Regions from separate parts of the Bradyrhizobium sp. BR14999 genome, predicted to be linked through region 1. Evidence: predicted binding sites of a transcription regulator. Region 1 holds the regulator's gene; each other region holds the start of a gene.
What was found. Region 1 encodes LexA, which represses DNA repair genes until DNA is damaged. Its sites were predicted from a motif close to TGTTCNNNNTGTGTTCNG; they were not measured.
Positions count from the first base shown of each region.

Region 2: ACR9YP_RS24530 (single-stranded DNA-binding protein) is a predicted target of LexA. The motif match lies at 2,555-2,572, and genes of this name have one in related genera.
Region 3: ACR9YP_RS35775 (DUF3072 domain-containing protein) is a predicted target of LexA. The motif match lies at 1,521-1,538, and genes of this name have one in related genera.

Region 1 is NZ_CM148536.1:5,141,475-5,147,639, forward strand. It holds gene ACR9YP_RS23980 (ComEC/Rec2 family competence protein) at 1-1,518, shown strand, start outside; gene ACR9YP_RS23985 (hypothetical protein) at 1,658-2,092, opposite strand; gene lexA (transcriptional repressor LexA) at 2,671-3,372, opposite strand; gene ACR9YP_RS23995 (molybdopterin molybdotransferase MoeA) at 3,549-4,760, opposite strand; gene ACR9YP_RS24000 (hypothetical protein) at 4,985-5,191, opposite strand; gene ACR9YP_RS24005 (HAD family hydrolase) at 5,352-5,975, opposite strand; gene ACR9YP_RS24010 (alpha-hydroxy acid oxidase) at 5,990-6,165, opposite strand, start outside.
Region 2 is NZ_CM148536.1:5,254,916-5,261,080, forward strand. It holds gene uvrA (excinuclease ABC subunit UvrA) at 1-315, opposite strand, end outside; gene ACR9YP_RS24520 (outer membrane protein) at 602-1,273, opposite strand; gene ACR9YP_RS24525 (outer membrane protein) at 1,507-2,277, opposite strand; gene ACR9YP_RS24530 (single-stranded DNA-binding protein) at 2,728-3,222, shown strand; gene gyrA (DNA gyrase subunit A) at 3,580-6,165, shown strand, end outside.
Region 3 is NZ_CM148536.1:7,644,764-7,650,928, forward strand. It holds gene ACR9YP_RS35750 (hypothetical protein) at 1-226, shown strand, start outside; gene ACR9YP_RS35755 (hypothetical protein) at 321-563, shown strand; gene ACR9YP_RS35760 (hypothetical protein) at 766-978, opposite strand; gene ACR9YP_RS35765 (hypothetical protein) at 1,013-1,222, opposite strand; gene ACR9YP_RS35770 (hypothetical protein) at 1,241-1,459, opposite strand; gene ACR9YP_RS35775 (DUF3072 domain-containing protein) at 1,575-1,769, shown strand; gene ACR9YP_RS35780 (DUF6496 domain-containing protein) at 1,858-2,154, shown strand; gene ACR9YP_RS35785 (hypothetical protein) at 2,161-2,523, opposite strand; gene ACR9YP_RS35790 (Do family serine endopeptidase) at 2,789-4,333, opposite strand; gene ACR9YP_RS35795 (universal stress protein) at 4,542-5,378, shown strand; gene ACR9YP_RS35800 (hypothetical protein) at 5,399-5,611, opposite strand; gene rpe (ribulose-phosphate 3-epimerase) at 6,146-6,165, opposite strand, start outside.

The DNA.
Region 1 (6,165 bases):
GCGATCGACGCGCGCATCCGTGCGACGCTCGAGGGCGACAACCGTGCGATCGCGACCGCGCTGCTCACCGGACGGCGCGATGCGATCACCACGCCCGTCAACGACGCCATGTTCATCTCGGGGCTCGGCCATGTGCTGTCGATCTCCGGCTATCACATGGCGGTTGTCGCCGGTGTCGTGTTCTTCGCAGTGCGTGCGCTGCTGGCACTGATCCCGGGGCTGGCGGCGGGCTTTGCCATCAAGAAATGGTCGGCAGCTGCAGCGCTGGTGGCGGCCGCGTTCTATTTGCTGCTGTCAGGCGCGGAGGTCGCAACGCAAAGATCGTTTTTCATGACGGCGGTGGTGCTGATCGCGGTCATGGTGGATCGCCGCGCTATCACCTTCCGCACGCTGGCGGTGGCTGCGCTGATCGTGCTCGCGGTCGCGCCCGAAGCGCTGGTGCATCCGAGTTTTCAAATGTCCTTCGCCGCGACGCTCGGGCTGGTCGCGCTGGTGCAGATCGGCATGCCGAACCTGTTTGCCTCGCCGGACCATTCGGCGACCGCGCGCATCGCGCTATGGGGCGGCCGCGAGATCGCGATGCTGTTCCTGGCCTCGCTGATCGCGGGGCTTGCGACCACGCCCTACGCCGCCTTCCACTTCCACCGCGTCACGCCGTACGGTGTGCTCGCCAATCTCGGCGCGATGCCGGTGGTTTCGGCACTGGTGATGCCGGCGGGCCTGCTCGGACTGCTCGCGGCTCCCTTCGGGCTCGACGGCGTGTTCTGGTGGCTGATGGGGATCGGGATCGACTGGATGGTCGCGGTATCGCGCTGGGTGGCGGCACTGCCGGGCGCAATCGGCCGCATCCCCGCCTTCGGCATCGCGCCGCTGATCGCGGCAAGCCTCGGGATCATCGTGATGGGCCTGTTGCGCACACCCTTGCGCTGGTCTGGTGCGCTGATGTTGTTGGCTTCCATTGCCTGGGGGCTGTCGGTGCGGCAGCCCGACATCCTGATTGCCGGAGACGGCGCGAGCGTCGCGGTGCGCGGCCGGGACGGGCACCTGCATGTCATCCGGGCGAGCAAGGACGGCTTTCTGCTTAGGGAGTGGTTAGCTGCCGACGCCGATCCGCGCGACGCCGGGAGTAGCTCGCTGGCCGATGGCGTGTCGTGTGACGAGGCGGGCTGCGTGACGCCGCTCGACGACGGGCGGCTGGTTGCGCTTTCCTTGCGGATCGACGCGCTGGCTGATGATTGCAGCCGCGCCGCGCTGGTGGTGACGCGGCGGCCCGCGCCGCCGGATTGTGCGGCGATGGTGGTCGATCGGCAGCGTCTCACCAGTCAAGGCGCGCTGGCGTTGACGCAGCGTGGTGACGGTTTTGCAGTTCAAGCTGTGAGAGCGAGAGGCACAAGCCGCCCTTGGCTCCCGGCCGGCGCCGGCGAGGGTGATTTCGACGGGAGCCTTGCGCCGAAGGCGGCTACGGCCCGCAACCGGGACGCGACTCCGGCGGAGACCGACTTGCAGGCCGACGATTAAGGCCAGACGATTAAGAACAAATGCGAGGACTTGGTCCGGGTCCAACCGGACTTTCGCAGAACATAAATCATACCATCTCGCCGGCCTCGGCCGGCGATGGCATTTTCAATCCTGGCCCGACCTGGTGGCCAGGGACGGCTCAGCCGATCGGCAGACGCGTGATCGTCGGCCGGCTGTCGGCATCGATCTGCGGCTTGTGCTCGCGCTCGCCGACCGGCTGCGTCACCGGCAGTTGCAGCACGGTTGCGCGCTGGCCTTCGACGAGCTGCGTCACCAGCACGTATTTGCCGTCGGGGAATTCGATCGCGTCATGATGGCGATCGGGAACGTGCGGATCGATCTTGCCGAACTTGCCGACGCGGGAGTTGATCGTGCGCGTCCAGATCCAACGATTGTCGTAACGGACGTTGTCGGCGAAGGCGAGCTCCGTTCCCGGCAGCAGGCAGACGGCCACGGTCGGGTCGGCCGCGGAAGCAAAACCGCGCGTCGAGGTGCCGCGGAACGTTGTCGACACGATCGTCTCGCCGACTTCGGCGGGGCGCGATGCAACGGCATGCAGACTGTAGTCACACATCGGGTGCTCCTATTCGAAGATAGCAACCCGCGCCTCTTTCGGAGGCGCAAGCCTCTATCAGAGTGGAAGCACGTAACGTTCTGCTTGGTTGTGGGCGAATTTGCGGCTGGCGTCAGCAGGATGCGATCACATTATCTTTCCCGAATCCGATAGGAACAAAGTTCGCTTTAGTGCATTTGGCGGATGCGAGCGTCAGCGGCCTGCGGGCGCCGACCATCCGGAATATGGCCAACTCGGCTGTGGCTGTCGCGCGACGGCATTTCGGGCGCTACGGAATTGCTCGGTCGTTGTTGCGTGCGCCGACTTGCGGGGATGGTGCTGCGATTGTGCTGCGAATGCTTGCGCTGCCGATGCAGCGATCAGCATACTGGCGAACGCGCTCAAAACGATCTTGCGCATCGTTGTCTCCTCGATCTCTTGAGCCGCAAAGCGATGAGTGCTTCGGGCGGCATGTCGAGGACATAGCGCTGGGAGAGGGGCCAGATAATCTGCCCAAGATCAGAAAGACTATCCAGCTGGAGCGGACAATCCGTCCGCTCCAATCGGAATCATTGATATCGAATGACCGCTGGGTCGTCTCAGTACTTGCGGTACAGCCCGATCAGCTTGCCCTGAATCTTCACCCGGTTCGGCGGCAGGATGCGCACCTCGTAGGCGGCGTTGGCGGGTTCGAGCGCGATCGAGGCGCCGCGGCGGCGGAAGCGCTTGAGCGTCGCTTCCTCGTCGTCGATCAGCGCCACCACGATGTCGCCGGTATCGGCGCTCTCGTTGCGCTGGATCAGCGCCATGTCGCCGTCGAGGATGCCGGCCTCGACCATCGAATCGCCGCGCACTTCGAGCGCATAGTGTTCGCCCGAGCCGAGCATGTCGGGCGGCACGCTGATGGTGTGACTGCGGGTCTGCAACGCTTCGATCGGCGTACCGGCTGCGATGCGACCCATCACGGGCACCGCAACGGGACGCTCGCCCTCGTCGGCGGGCGGACTGGAGCTCGCGCGCACCTTGCCGAGATTGCCCTCGATGACGCTTGGCGTGAAGCCGCGGCGGTTGCCGGCGGCGGCCTGGAGCTCAGGCAGCTTGATCACCTCGATGGCGCGAGCGCGGTTGGGCAGGCGGCGGATGAAGCCGCGCTCCTCCAGCGCGGTGATCAGGCGATGGATGCCCGATTTCGAGCGCAGGTCGAGCGCATCCTTCATCTCGTCGAAGGAGGGCGGCACGCCGCTTTCCTTCAGACGTTCGCTGATGAACCGCAGAAGCTCGTATTGTTTGCGCGTTAACATCTCGACCAAAGTCCCCCGGTTGATGTCGTTCGATTCCGAGACGCTGAATTGGAGCGGCGAACCGCTACATCCTCGAAACAAATCATGAACGGACACTATATGTTCGATATGTGTTCCGCAACTGCTTAATTTACCGTGAACGCGACAAAGTTCGCGGAACACGTGTGGTGGTGCGCTCAGACGGGCAGGCGCAGCACCTCGCAAGGCGAGCCGGCTCCGGCTTTCGGCGCGAACGGTGCGCGCACGAGAAGTGCCTGCGCCGCAGCGAGATTCGCAAGCAGCGAGGAATCCTGGTGATTGACGGGAACGGCCACCAGCGTGCCGTCGTCGCGCTGTTCCAGACGTGCGCGAAGATAATCCGCGCGCATATCGTTTGCGCCCACATCGCGGCCGAGCACGGCGCGCTCATGGCGGTGATGAATCACGGATCGACCCGACACCGCACGAATCAGCGGGACCATGAACAGGAAGGCGCACACATAGGACGAGACCGGATTACCCGGCAGGCCGATCACGCGCATCGCGCCGAGCCGTCCATGCATCATTGGCTTGCCCGGGCGCATCGCAATCTTCCAGAACGCCATCGAGATACCTTCGTCCCTCAGCGCCTGCTGGACAAGATCGTGGTCGCCGACCGATGCACCGCCGGTCGTGACCAGGATGTCGGCGCCGCTCTCGCGGGCGCGGCGGATGCCGGCGGTGGTGGCCTCCAGCGTGTCGGCGGCAATGCCGAGGTCGATGGTGTCAGCCCCCTCGCTGCGGGCGAGCGCGTGCAGGGCATAGCCGTTGGAATAGACGATCTGGCCGCGGCCGGGCGTGGTGCCCGGCATCACCAGCTCGTCGCCGGTGGCGAGGATCGCGACCTTCGGACGGCGGCAGACGGCAAGCTGGGGGTGATTCATGGCGGCGGCGAGCGCGAGATCGCGCTCGGTGAGACGGGTTCCCTTGCGCAGGAGCGCGTCGCCTTCGGAGAAGTCGACGCCTGCGGGGCGGATGTGCCGACCGGGAATCGCGGCTTCCTTGATCGTGATGCGCTTGCCGTCCGCGACCGTATCCTCCTGGATCACGACGGCGTCGGCACCGTTGGGAACGACGCCGCCGGTGAAGATCCGCACGGCTTCGCCGGCGCCGACCGTTCCCGCGAACGGACGCCCCGCGGCTACCTCGCCAATCACCGTCAGCTGGGAATCGATCGCCCCCGCGTCGGCCGCGCGCACGGCATAACCATCCATCGCGGACATTGCTTCAGGCGGCTGCGTGCGCAGCGCCGCCACGTCGCGGGCGAGCACACGGTGGAAGGCCGCGTCGAGAGCAACCATTTCCTCGGCCAGAGGCTCCGCGCCGGCAAGCACGGCGGCAAGCGCATCGGAAACCGGCATGAGAGCCACGGCGAAAACTCCTGCTCGCGGACGAATTGGCAGGAAGCCTTCTAGCCGAGCGCGAGCGCAGAGGCAAAAGAGCAGCCGAGCGGGATGATCATCCCGACGACGCATTCGCAGGCAACGAAGGCGACGTCAGGCCCGGCGCGACATGATCTCCAGGACGAGGCAGATTGGTACCAGGGTGGCCATGGCTAGGACGACAATGACCAGAGCCACGGCCAGCATCGCGATCAACTCTGCGTCTGTTCGCCCGAACTGACGCCAGGCGTCACGTCCGGAGCTTTGGGGCCCTGATCCTTATCCGGCAGCGGATCGGCCTGTGATTTCAGGTCGGCGGCCTTGCTGATGAGCTTGGCGGAGAGGCGCGAATCCGAGGTGGTTCTGGCGAATTCGAGCAGCAGAGAGGCTTGCTTTGTGAGGTAGGCTTTGCCCAGCACGAGAATAGTCCGATGTAGAAGTCCCAACGGACTCATAGAGTCCGGAGGAAGTATTTCTGTTCCCGGAACTTTGTACAAAAATGCACAAAGTGATTTGGTTCCGCATCCCAAGCAGATTTGGTCCTCGGAACCCAACCAGATCCGGCCGGGGCGTCGGCAGTCAAATTCCCAACGCTCGCAAGACGTTGCCGACATCACCGGGCGAGGTGACATGCACCGCCGTCAATCCGCGCGCCCGCGCCCCTTCGACGTTCTCGGCAAGGTCGTCGAAAAACACGATTCGGCTGGCCGGCACGCCGATCGCCCTCACGACATGGTCGAACGCCTCCGGATCCGGTTTGCGCAGGCCGATGCTGGACGACAAATAGAGCTCGCGGAAATGCCCGAGCAGGTCCGCATATTCCTTCGAGAAATAGTCGACATGCGGCCGGTTGGTGTTGGAGAAGACATAGAGCGGCATCTGCTTTGCAGCGCGCGGCAAGAGCTCGGCGATGTCAGGCATCTCGCCGGCGAAGATCGCGTTCCATCCCTCCAGAAACTGCGCATCGGAAATGCCGATCCCGAGCGATGAACGCAGCGATTGGAAATAGTCCTCGTCGCTGATCTTGCCGACCTCGTGCAGCCGGTAGGCCTCGTCACGCACATAGCGCGCGACGATGGCCTCGGGCTGGCAGCCGGCATGTCCCGCCCAGCAGGCGATCGCCTTGGAGAAGTCGATGTCGAGCACCACGCGTCCGAGATCGAACAGGAGCGCATCGGCGCTGCCGGGAGAGAGCGAGGTCATCGTGTCCTTTCACTTCAGTATCGATAAGGGTCGTGGTCGAACAGCGGGAACGCGCTGAACACGCTCGGCGCATTCGTTGCGGTCGCCTGATGCAGGCAGGACTTGTCGACCTCGGCGAACGAGGTGGCACCCAAGAGGCCGAGGCAGCGCAGCACTTCATCTTCCAGCAGTTCCAGCATTCGCATCACGC
Region 2 (6,165 bases), 110 kb from region 1:
CTTCTGCTCGATCGAGATGGCCGGCGATAGCCCGTCGATCTGATCGACGTCGGGCTTCTGCATCATCTCCAGGAATTGGCGCGCATAGGCCGACAGCGATTCGACGTAGCGGCGCTGGCCCTCGGCATAGATGGTGTCGAAGGCGAGTGAGGATTTGCCCGAGCCTGACAGGCCCGTGAACACCACCAGCTTGTCGCGGGGAATCTCGACGTCGATGTTCTTGAGGTTGTGCTCGCGCGCGCCACGGATCGTAATTGCGCGCAGGCTCGAGCCCGCGTTCTGTTGTTGGCGCTTGGCCTTGATCACTTCGTCCATCCCGGTGGTCCTCAAGGAATCCCAAAGACGCGCGATCGCGCCAATGCAAAAGGCGCGCTTCGCCCGGAACCGGGATCGGCGCCAATGGGTATGGCAGCGAACGTAGGAAGAACGGGCGCGGATTTCCAGTGGCCTTTGCGAATCGTCAACGGATTGTTGGTGCGCTGGCGGCATCTGGCAGCAGGAGCGGCGGAACTGCGGAAAGGGCGCTCAAAACAAAAAAGGCCGGCGCGAGGCCGGCCTTTCGTGACGATGTGACGTCGGTCGCGAAGATCAGTACTTCAGATCAGTACTTGGCGACGACCGGGCCGCCGAAGTGATAGTTCACGCCAACCTGCACGGTGTGGAAGTTGATCGTGCCGGACGCCAGCGGAGTGCCGAGGTTGGAGAAGTAGTTCTCGCTGCCGAGGCTGCGATAGAGGTACTCGCCCTTGACCGACCACTGCGGAGCGAAGAACGCTTCAACGCCCGCACCGACGGTCCAGCCGGAGTGCCACTTGCTGTCGGAGACGCTCACGCCCAGCGCGCTGAGGGTGATCTTGTTGTCGATCCAGGCGTAACCACCGGTCCCGTAGAACAGGAAGTTATTGACGGCCCAGCCGATACGGCCACGCACGGTGCCGAGCGCATCGGTCTTGGAAGCCACGGTGATGCCAAGCGCGGTCGCCGAAGCGTTGACGTCAGCCCAGGCGCCATCCGCCTCGATGCCGAACACGACGTTGCCGGTCTGCCAGTTGTAGCCGGCGGTGCCGCCGACGAAGCCGCCCTGCATCTTCGGGTCGGTCGAAGTAGCTTCCCAAGCGCCGCCGCCGACGACACCGAGATAGAAGCCGGTCCAGTTATAGACAGCAACCGGAGCGATCGGCGCCTTGGTGTAGGGGCGGGCTGCGAGATCAGCGGCCGAAGCCGGAGCAGCGAGAGCGAACAAACAGGCCGAAGCCAACAAAACCTTCTTCATCTTCAATCTAATCCCAGTCCCAGTTTCTGTTGTTGCCTTCCATGCCGGAAGGGCAGCGGACTCAACGGCCCAACTAACGCCGTGCTTACACCACTAAAGCCGCAAGTTGTGTCTCCGAAAAGCCACAACAGCCCCCAAAACGTGGCAAGTGCTAACCTATTGTTCCGAAGAGCACGCAAGCAAAAGGCCGGCGCGGGGCCGGCCTTCAATCTCTCAGTGATATCAGGTAGATATCAGTATTTTGCGATGAGCGGACCGCCCCAGCGATAATTCACGCGGATCAAGCCGATATCGACATCCTGGCTGATGCGCTCGGAGCGCGTGACAACACCGAGCGGCGCACCGACGAAATTGCCGGACCCGGTGAAGTTGATCGTGCGGTTGCCGAGGAAGATGTGATCGTACTCGAAGCCGACCGACCAGTTCGGCGCAAATCCGAACTCGATGCCCGCGCCCACCGTGCCGCCCCAACGGGTCTCGTTGGCCCGGTCGAACTCGAGGCCTGTCGCCAAATCGAAGGTCCGATAGCGGTCACCGACGACGGCGCCGCCGCCCTTCACGTAGAGCAGCACATTGTTCCAGGCGTAGCCGACCTGGCCGGTGATCAAACCGAACGAGTCGATCTTCGAGCGGTTGCGAAGGGCGAACAGCGCGCTGTCATTGTCGCCAGAAAAGTCGGCCCAGTTGCCCTGGCCTTCGACGCCGAACACCCAATTGGCCGACTGCCAGCGATAGCCAATCTGGCCACCGACCGTGCCGCCGGTCGCGTTGTGGCAGCCTTCGCCGACCAGAGTGCCGGTCACAGGCGTCACGAAGTCCCAGCACTTGTGGCTGGTGCCGCCGCCGCCGTTGATACCGATGTAGAAGCCGCTCCAGTCGTAGATGGCGGCGACCATCGGCGGCGGAGCTTTGGTGTAGGGACGCGCAGCGAGATCTGCCGCACTTGCAGGAGCCGACAGGCCCAACGCGATTGCACCGATTGCACCAAACAGAAGCTTATTCATTGTAGTCTCCCCAGTTTTCGTCCGCTTCTCAAAGTCCCCGAAGCGGTTGATCAGGCGCGACGCCCATATGAACTAAGTCCGACTCAACCGTAGCCTAAGGAGTGGGCAAAGTCCGTCTCCGAAATGCCACACTCGCAAACCGATTGAACCAAGTGCAACTTGATGAATGTTAAGTAGTTTTTACCGTTTCTCGGGAACCCAAAAAGTTCCATCCGGAGGCTGCCTTCTTCATCGCCAATCGTAGCCGGACTGGGCCGACGTTCGCCCGATCGCCACAAAGAACAAATCTGGAACGAAGCGGATGGCGATGCTATATGTGGGGATAACCTTGGGGGTGATGGGCTGAGCGGCGTCCGCAAGCGTATAGGGTCGCCTCAACAGGGCGGCGGAGGAACGCGAGGAGCGGACTTTCGCCTTTGAAATTCAGTGGCATTGGAGTGGAGAGCGGCGATGGCGGGAAGCGTCAACAAGGTCATTCTGGTTGGAAATCTCGGCAAGGATCCCGAGATCCGCCGCACCCAGGACGGGCGGCCGATCGCGAATTTGAGCATCGCCACCTCGGATACCTGGCGCGACAAGAATACCGGTGAACGCAAGGAAAAGACCGAGTGGCATCGCGTCGTGATCTTCAATGAAGGGCTGTGCAAGGTTGCCGAGCAGTACCTGAAGAAGGGCGCCAAGGTTTACATCGAGGGCGCGCTCCAGACTCGCAAATGGACCGATCAGAGCGGCGTCGAGAAGTACTCGACCGAGGTCGTGCTCCAGGGCTTCAACTCGACGCTGACGATGCTCGACGGCCGCGGCGGCGGCGGAGGAGGCGGCAGCTTCGGCGATGAGCCGGGCGGCGATTTCGGCTCCTCCGGTCCCGTCAGCAGCGCACCGCGCCGTCCTGTTGCCGCCGGCGGCGGTCGCAACAGCGACATGGATGACGATATCCCGTTCTGAGAGCACGCATCGCGCGGCCAAGGCGCATTGCCTGATCTGGCTGCGCCGGGTGTGTCGTGTCAGCAATTCCTACTAATCGGCGGGGCAGGCTCGGATTTTCCGGGCCCGCTTCATGTTCGACGTGAGTTCGGGCTGCCCATGGGCAAACCGTCTGACAGGGCCCGCTCGCTGCGCGGTTTTCCAGGCGCGTGAAGTCATTTTGGAGGGGGATTCCGGGCCTCTCGGAAGCAGTGCTCGGAAGGGCTTAAGTTATTGGAAAAATAGGCGGAAAAATCGCTTGCCAGGGCCTTCGCGAGGGTGGTTATCCGGCCCCTGATGCGCTATATGATTCCCAGATAAACCTCACCGGATTTCCCCTTGGCTGACGACGACAACAAGCCCGGCGACCAGCCGGCGCAACCCTCGGACATTCGCCCCGTCTCCATCCTCGACGAGATGAAGAAGTCCTATCTCGATTATGCCATGAGCGTGATCGTGTCGCGCGCGCTGCCCGATGCGCGCGACGGCCTGAAGCCGGTGCATCGCCGCATCCTGTTCTCGATGAACGAGGAAGGCTATACGCCGGACAAGAAGCACAAGAAGTCGGCCGGTATCGTCGGCGACGTCATGGGCCAATACCATCCGCATGGCGACCAGGCGATCTACGACGCGCTGGTGCGCATGGCGCAGCCGTTCTCGATGCGCGAACTGCTGGTGGACGGGCAGGGCAATTTCGGCTCGGTCGACGGCGATCCGCCGGCGGCGATGCGCTACACCGAGTCGCGCCTGACCAAGATCGCACTGAAGCTGCTCGACGACATCGACAACGAGACCGTCGACTTCCAGGACAATTACGACGGCTCGACCAAGGAGCCGGTGGTCCTGCCGGCGCGGTTCCCGAACCTGCTGGTCAACGGCGCCGGCGGCATCGCGGTCGGCATGGCCACCAACATCCCGCCGCACAATCTGGGCGAGGTCATCGATGCCTGCCTGGCGTTGATCGACAATCCGTCGCTGACCATCGACGAGCTCAACAACATCATCCCGGGCCCGGATTTCCCGACCGGCGGCATCATCCTGGGCCGCCAGGGTATCCGCAGCGCCTACCATCTCGGCCGCGGCTCCATCGTGATGCGCGGCAAGGTCACGTTCGAGACGATCCGCAAGGAGCGCGAGGCGATCGTCATCACCGAGATACCGTATCAGGTGAACAAGGCGACGATGGTCGAGCGCATCGCCGAGCTCTACAAGGAAAAGAAGATCGAGGGCATCTCCGATCTGCGCGACGAGTCCGACCGCGAGGGCTATCGCGTCGTCGTCGAGCTCAAGCGCGATGCCGTGCCCGACGTGGTGCTGAATCAGCTCTACAAGTTCACGCCGCTGCAGACGAGTTTCGGCGTCAACGCCGTCGCGCTCGATTCCGGCCGTCCGCAGACGATGAACCTGAAGGATATGCTGACGATCTTCGTCGGCTTCCGCGAGCAGGTCGTCACGCGCCGGACCAAGTACAAGCTGCGCAAGGCGCGCGAGCGCGCGCATGAGCAGGTCGGTCTCGCCATCGCGGTCGCCAACATCGACGAGATCATCAAGGTGATCCGCACCTCGCCGACGCCGGCCGCTGCGCGCGACACCCTGATGACGCGCGACTGGCCGGCGCGCGACGTCGAGGACATCATCACGTTGATCGACGATCCGCGCCACCGCATCAACGCGGACGGCACCATCCGCCTGTCACTGGATCAGGCCAAGGCCATCCTGGAACTGCGCCTGGCACGTCTCACTGCGCTCGGCCGCGACGAGATCGGCGACGAGCTGTCAAAACTCGCCGGCGAGATCGGCGACTATCTCGAGATCCTGCGCTCGCGCGCCCGCATTCTCGAGATCATCAAGACCGAGCTCGCCGAGGTGAAGGCCGAGTTCGCCACGCCGCGCCGCACCGTGATCATGGAGCAGGAAGGCGAGGTCGAGGACGAGGACCTGATCCAGCGCGAGGACATGGTCGTCACCGTCTCGCACGCCGGCTACGTCAAGCGCGTGCCGCTGTCGGCCTACCGGGCGCAGCGCCGCGGCGGCAAGGGCCGCGCCGGCATGCAGACCCGCGACGAGGATTTCGTCAGCCGCTTGTTCGTGGCCTCCACGCACACGCCGGTGCTGTTCTTCTCCTCGCGCGGCCAGGTCTACAAGGAAAAGGTCTGGCGCCTGCCGATGGCCGCGCCGAACGCGCGCGGCAAGGCGCTGATCAACATCCTGCCGCTGGAGCAGGGCGAGCGCATCACCACCATCATGCCGCTGCCCGAGGATGAATCGACCTGGGGCAACCTCGACGTGATGTTCGCCACCACAGGCGGTAACGTGCGGCGCAACAAGCTGTCCGACTTCGTCGACGTCCGCCGTTCCGGCATCATCGCGATGAAGCTCGACGACAACGAGGCGATCGTCGACGTGCAGATCTGCACCGAGCGCGATGACGTGCTGCTGACGGCGGCCGGCGGCCAGTGCATCCGCTTCCCCGTCACCGACGTGCGCGTGTTCACCGGGCGCACCTCGATGGGCGTGCGCGGCGTCGCGCTTGGCGAGGGCGACAAGGTGATTTCGCTGGCGATCCTGCGCCATGTCGAGACCACCTCGGACGAGCGCTCGGCCTATCTGAAGATGCGCCGTGCGGTCGCCGGCGAAGCTGCGACTGAGGAGACCGCCGTGGACGGCGAGGCCGAGGAGGCCTCCGGCAGCTTCCAGCTGGCCCAGGAGCGTTACGCCGAGATGTCGGCGCAGGAGCAGGTCGTGCTCACCGTGTCGGTCAACGGCTACGGCAAGCGCACCTCGTCCTACGAGTACCGCACCACGGGCCGCGGCGGCAAAGGTATCGTCGCCATGAGCGTCAACAACCGCAACGGCAACCTCGTGGCCTCATTCCCGGTGGAAGACGCCGACCAGATCATGCTGGTCACCGACAAGGGCCAGCTG
Region 3 (6,165 bases), 2.5 Mb from region 1:
TCCCACCGGCCTTATCAAGCTGATGACACATGCGATGATGGGGGCAGCCCTCGGCCTCGCGTTCAGCCTCGCACTCATCCTGACCAATCCAGCCGTCGCCAACCTGCTGAGCCATGGCGGAAGCCAAGCCGCTATAGTCTTCGCTCTCACGCTGGTGACGACCTTCGCGATCGGCGCGACGCTCACTGGCATCGTGTTCATCCTCGAAGAGAACAAGCAATCTTGAAGCGTGCGCGACGCGTGGAGAAGCTTTGTTGGGAACTCCTGCGAGGAACGGCCGTTGGCCGCCTGCGTCAATTTAACCCAGGGAGTTCCCACATATGAAGACCGTCAAGCTCGTCCTCACCGCAATGTTGGCAACCGGCCTCGCCGCCGCGCCGTTCGCCGCGCAGGCGAAGTCGCACAAGGCCAAACATGGATCCTCGATGTCGTCGTCGCAGACCACGGGCGCGAATACCAAGTCCTCCAAGGGTGCCGATCCCTCCGGTCAGGGCGGCTCTGGCCCCGGCTCCGATCAGGGCGGCACGATGACGAACAAGGGCGGCATGAGCAACACCAAGTGAGCTCTGCCCATAAAGGTGAGAGTCCCGCGTTCAGCGCGGGGCTCTTCACTCGAGGACGACGACGATTCATCCTGTCCCCGTCGCGCTCCAAAGCGCGATGAGATTTGGATGAATCGTCATTGCGCTTTAGGTTATTTTTTGAGCATGATCTTATCGGAAGACCGCTGCACATTTTGCGCAAACGCGGCTCTTCGGCTCCGGATCATGCTCTAGCGCCACATGGTCGGCACGCTGACCAGCGCATCGCGCGACCGGCCTGCTTCAACTCCTCCAGGGAATAGCGATCGGCGCGCAAGGCCTCGCGCAGTTTCGCGGCAATGCGGCGGCGTGTCACCACGTCGGATGAGGGAACGTTGACGCAGACCTCGTCCAGCACCGCCCGCAGCAAGGCGGCCAGTTCGGCGTCCGACGGCATCGACAATCTCCAGCATGTCGCTTGCGCGCACGCCTTAGCTGCGTCGGATGTCAGTGATGTTGAGACAGCTTGCCGCGGAATTCGTCTTAGCGAGATGCTCGAGCTGCGCCCGCTTGCGCGCGATCAGGAGTTGGGCCGCAGCGTCGTCGAGGCCCTCGCGCTGCAATTGCCGGATGGCGGAGCCCAGTTCGAGAATCTCGGCGCGCAATTTCAGGATCCGGTCGTTGTCCGGGTCTTCCTCCACCGCGCGGCCCCCAATGTCTCAGCGGCGGGCCAACACGCGCGCCGGCTTGTCGACATTCACGGAGCGAAGACGCATCCGGTCGCGGACGTCGGGCAGGACATCGCCGCCCCCGGCCGACTTCCATTCGTCGATGAGCAGGTTGATCTTCCGGCGCAGATTGATCTGCGCCAGAGCTTGTTCGCTGCAGTCGCAATCGCCGTTGACGAGAGCGCGCACAGACGCCTCGACATCGGCCAGTTCGAGCCTCAAGGCGCTGATTTTACGCCGAATTTCATTAATTCTGTTGTCCATGGCTTGTTAGAACAAAATAAGAACATATAGTCAAGCCAGATTTCAAGGACGGAGGAGCGACATGCAGGTCCAGGCCAAATACGACGCCAGGGTTTTCCTTGGCGAGCAGATGACACGGGCGCAGGGATTGAGGTTGAAGCGGCTGAGCGAAGAGGCCTATCAGCCGGCGCAATATGCGCGAGATCTGTCCTCTGCCGAGGCTGCGCGGCGCATTCAGGTACTGGAGGCGGAGATCGAGCTGGCGAATTCGTTCTGAGCTGCCTTCACCGCCCGGAACATTGCAGGCGTGCTGTCGGAACCATGCCAGTGTCGAATGGTTCTCCCTCCGCCAAGGGAGAACAGGCATGGCACGCAAGGCAAAGAAGCGCCGCTACTCACGCAGCTCCGGCAGCGATGTCGAAAGCGAGATGCGGCGTTACAAGAAAGGTACCGCGAAGAGCGGACGTGGCGGTCGCGGCGGACGCGTGAAGAGCCGCAAGCAGGCTATCGCGATCGGGCTGTCGAAGGCCCGCAAGAAGGGCAAGAAGGTCCCGAAGAAGGCCTCCAAGCGGAAGACGTCGAAGAAGAAGACGTCCAGGAAATCTTCCAAGAAATCTTCCAAGAAATCGTCGAAGCGCAAATCCAGCAAGCGATCGCGCTGACCCCAGTCAGATCATGCTGCCCGGCATGAAGCAGCGGATCGAAATCCCGAACGCAGTTTTCACCGGCCACACCATCGTGCGGCCGGCGCGGTTCGGCTCGGTGATGACGGCTTCATCCGGCACCTCGACCCATTGCCCGTCCAACCGAACACGATAGTGCCCGTTGTGCGATTCCCAATCGGGATCGGAGACAGCAAAGCCATCCGCATCCGAGCAGCACGGACCGAGGTGGCTGCGCAGACTGTCGAACCATGGCTTCAGGGGCGAGTTCGCATAGCGGCCATCGTCGCGCCCGAAGGCGTTTCCAGCCGGCAGCACGAACAACGCCACGAGCAGCGTACTCATCAGCGAGAGCTTCAATCGATCCATGTCGGCACCGATCAATGTGAACCAGCGGCCAGTTCCACAAAGCGGCCGGAGGTTCGAAGGTTCCACGCTCGCGAGCCCACTCCGCGGCTGCACTGCCGCCGAGCAGATGCCCGACCAGAAAGTGTGATGACCGAACACGGCTTTTTCGGACGAACCGGGTCACCCTCCCTGCCGTTAACGAGAATGTTATCGGGTGACCTGTGGGTGCGAATGCGAAGGGCGGCCCGAGGGCCGCCTTTTTGAATTGTACCGATCGAGGTTCGCCTTACGCGAGTGGCACCGCGACGAACCGGGTGGCATCCGCGCTTCTGACCTGCAACAGCACGCTGCGCTTGCCGGACGATTTGGCCTGCGCCAGCTCCGAGCGCACATCGCCGACATTGCTGACAGCCTTGCCACCGACATTGAGGATGACGTCACCGGTCTTGATGCCGCGCTGCGCGGCCGGCCCTTCCGGATCAACCTCGGTGACGACGACACCCTTCTGGCCGGCGCCCTGCACATCGCCGGCCGGAGCCAGACCAAGCCCGAGGCGCGGCGTGCCGGCGCCCGGCTGCACCTTGCCGTCATAGGCCTTGCCTTGAGCCTGCCGTTCGTTCGGCAGTTCGCCGAGCGCCAGCGTCACCGTCTTGCTCTCGCCGTTGTGGAAGACGTCGAGCTTGACTGAGCTGCCGGGCGCCAGGGTGGCGATGGTGCGGGCGAGATCGCGGGAATCCTTGACTGCCGTGCCGTTGACGGCGGTGATGACGTCGCCCGCCTCGATGCCGGCCTTCGCCGCCGGGCTGTCGGGTTGCGGATTGTCGACGATCGCGCCGCGCGCCTGCTTCAGTCCGAGGCTATCGGCGATATCCGACGTCACCGGCTGCACCTGCACGCCGAGCCAGCCGCGGGTGACCGCGCCCTTGTCCTTCAACTGCGCCACCACCAGTTTTGCGGTCGTGGCCGGAATGTCGAAGCCGATGCCGACCGAACCGCCGGAGGGCGAGAAGATCGCGGTGTTCACGCCGATCACGTTGCCGTTCATGTCGAAAGCGGGACCGCCGGAATTGCCTTTGTTGATCGGCGCGTCGATCTGGATGAAGTCGTCATAAGGACCATTGCCGATGTCGCGGCCGCTGGCCGAGACGATGCCGGCGGTGACGGTGCCGCCGAGCCCGAAGGGATTGCCGACCGCGACCACCCAATCGCCGATGCGCGGCTTCTGATCGGAGAACTTGACGAACGGAAAATCCTTCTTGCCGTCGACCTTGATTAGCGCGAGATCGGTCTTCGGATCGGTGCCGACGACCTTCGCGGTGTAGGTCGTGCCGTCGTCCATGGTCACCTGCACGGACTCGGCGTGATCGACGACGTGGTTGTTGGTCACGGCATAGCCGTCGGCGGAGATGAAGAAGCCCGAGCCCTCGCCCGTGATCATCTGGTGGCGCTGACGCGGCATGCCGTTCATGCCACCATCCGGGAAGCGGAAGCCGAACTGTCGCGAGAACTGGTCGAACGGCGAGTCTTCGTCCGAATCCATCCGATTATGTTGCAGCATCGCGCTCTTGTCGCTGTCCTGGTCGATTCTGACCCGCACCGAGATGACGGCGGGTTTGACCTTGGCCACGAGATCGCCAAAGCCCGGCGGGGTCGCAGCCGTTTCCGCGGCCTGGGCCGGCGCGACAAAGGAGGTCAGGCCGAATGGCGAAGCACCGGGAGCAGCCGCCAGCACGGCCGCGCCAAGCGCGGCTGCGGTGCCGAGCAGCGCGAGCCTGCGCGGCCTCAAGATCTTGCGGGACGTGGGGGTGTCGGAATTGACGCGATCGTTCATGTCGAAATGTCCATGTTGAGCAGGTGTCGCCTTGCGCGTAACATGGGCGTTGCCACCTTACGGCGTCCCGTCCAGGCGATTAAATCTTGGCAAAGGATTGGGACCGGGCCCCGCGGCGAGTTCGTCGCTGCACATTGATGCAGCTCAACGCAGGTCCTTCGTGCAGTGAAAAACTGCGTCACCGCATGATGTTCATCGGAGGCGCGCCATGTATAAAGACATTCTCGTCCACATCCCGACCGAGCGTCCGATGCGTCCCGCGATCGATGGCTCGATCTCGCTCGCGGCGCACCTCAACGCCCATCTCGACGCGGTCGCGGTCGGCTATATCGCAACCAGTGCGGCTTACGTCATGGAGGGTGGCGCCGCCGTGGCGGCCGTGTTCGAGCTGGAACGCGAGCGCGCAATGGAGCGGGCCGAGGCCGCGCTCGCAATATTCAGGAGCGAAGCGGCGAACGCGGGCATCTCCTACGCCTGCCACCCGCTCGGCGCGATCCCGATGGATGCAGCCGGCACGCTCGGCGAGATGGCGCGACTGCACGACCTCAGCATCGTGCTCCAGCCCGATCCGACGCAAGGCTCGTTCGACAACGACATGCCCGGCGAGATCCTGTTCCAGGCGGGCGGCCCGGTGCTGTTCCTGCCGTACACCTTCCGCGGGACCTTCAAGGCGAACCGGATCGGCATTTGCTGGGACGGCAGCCCCCTCGCTGCCCGCGCAATGCGCGACGCAGCCCCGTTCCTGGCCCGCGCCGAGGCAATCGTGATCATCACGATCAACGAAGCCGATGTGGCCTGCGGCGAAGCTTCAGCGACCAATCTGGCAAGACATCTCGGCCGGCGCGGGCTCTCGACCCGCACGGTCGGCCTGTCGGCCACGCGCGCCGACATCCAGCCCACGATCCTGTCTCTGGCGGCCGATGAGAGCCTCGATCTCCTGGTGATGGGCGGCTACGGCCATTCGCGATTGCAGGAGCGTTTTCTCGGCGGCGTCACCCGCGCCATGCTGGAGGCCATGACGGTTCCGACGCTGATGTCGCACTGAGCCGAGCCGGCCCGCCGCTGCTACGCCGCGGCAGGTGTCTTCAATGCGACGGCTTCAGCGACGTCCTCGCCGCCTTGTGCATTGCACGCGTCGAAATGCGCCTTGAGCTCGACTTCCGCGAGATATTCGAAATGTTCGGCCTGGCCGAGGAGCTCCCAGTTCTGGAGCGGCCGGTAGGCGGCCTGCTGACGACAGAGGGACGCCAGCGCCCGGTAGCGACGTACGTTCTCCATGAGACCCTCCCTCGCATTCACAGGGCTTATTGCCCGGATTTGCGTCAGGCCGATGGCGGTCATGCAAAAGTTTTGCTGCGCCCGCCGCGGCGCCGACTTCGGCTAGTTCTAGCAAATGCCCAAGGAAGCCAAAGTTCCAGTCGACGCAGACTCTCGCTCTGAATTCCCGCCGCCCACGCCATGGGCTAGGCGTAGAGGCGGCGGTCGACGGTCACGCCGACGAGATCGAGATAGCTCCTCACGGCTGCCGAAATAGAGCACGAGCTGAGCGGGCCCGAGCAGTGGATCAGCTCCGCGCCAGCCATGGGCAGTATTCCAATGAAGATATTGAATGTGCATCCACGCCTCTGCAGTTATTAAACCACAGATTGTAGCGCGGTGCATTAATCGAACGCGTGCTTTGGCGCTCTTGGTTACCCTGGCATGAAGGGTGTTGCCGATTCGCGCTGGATTCTCCGTAGGACCCCGGAGAAAAATGCGCGCTATGAAGCGATCGATACCTCGGCGTAATCGCCTGGTGATGCTCTCCGTAGTCTACCGGATGCGCGCACTTT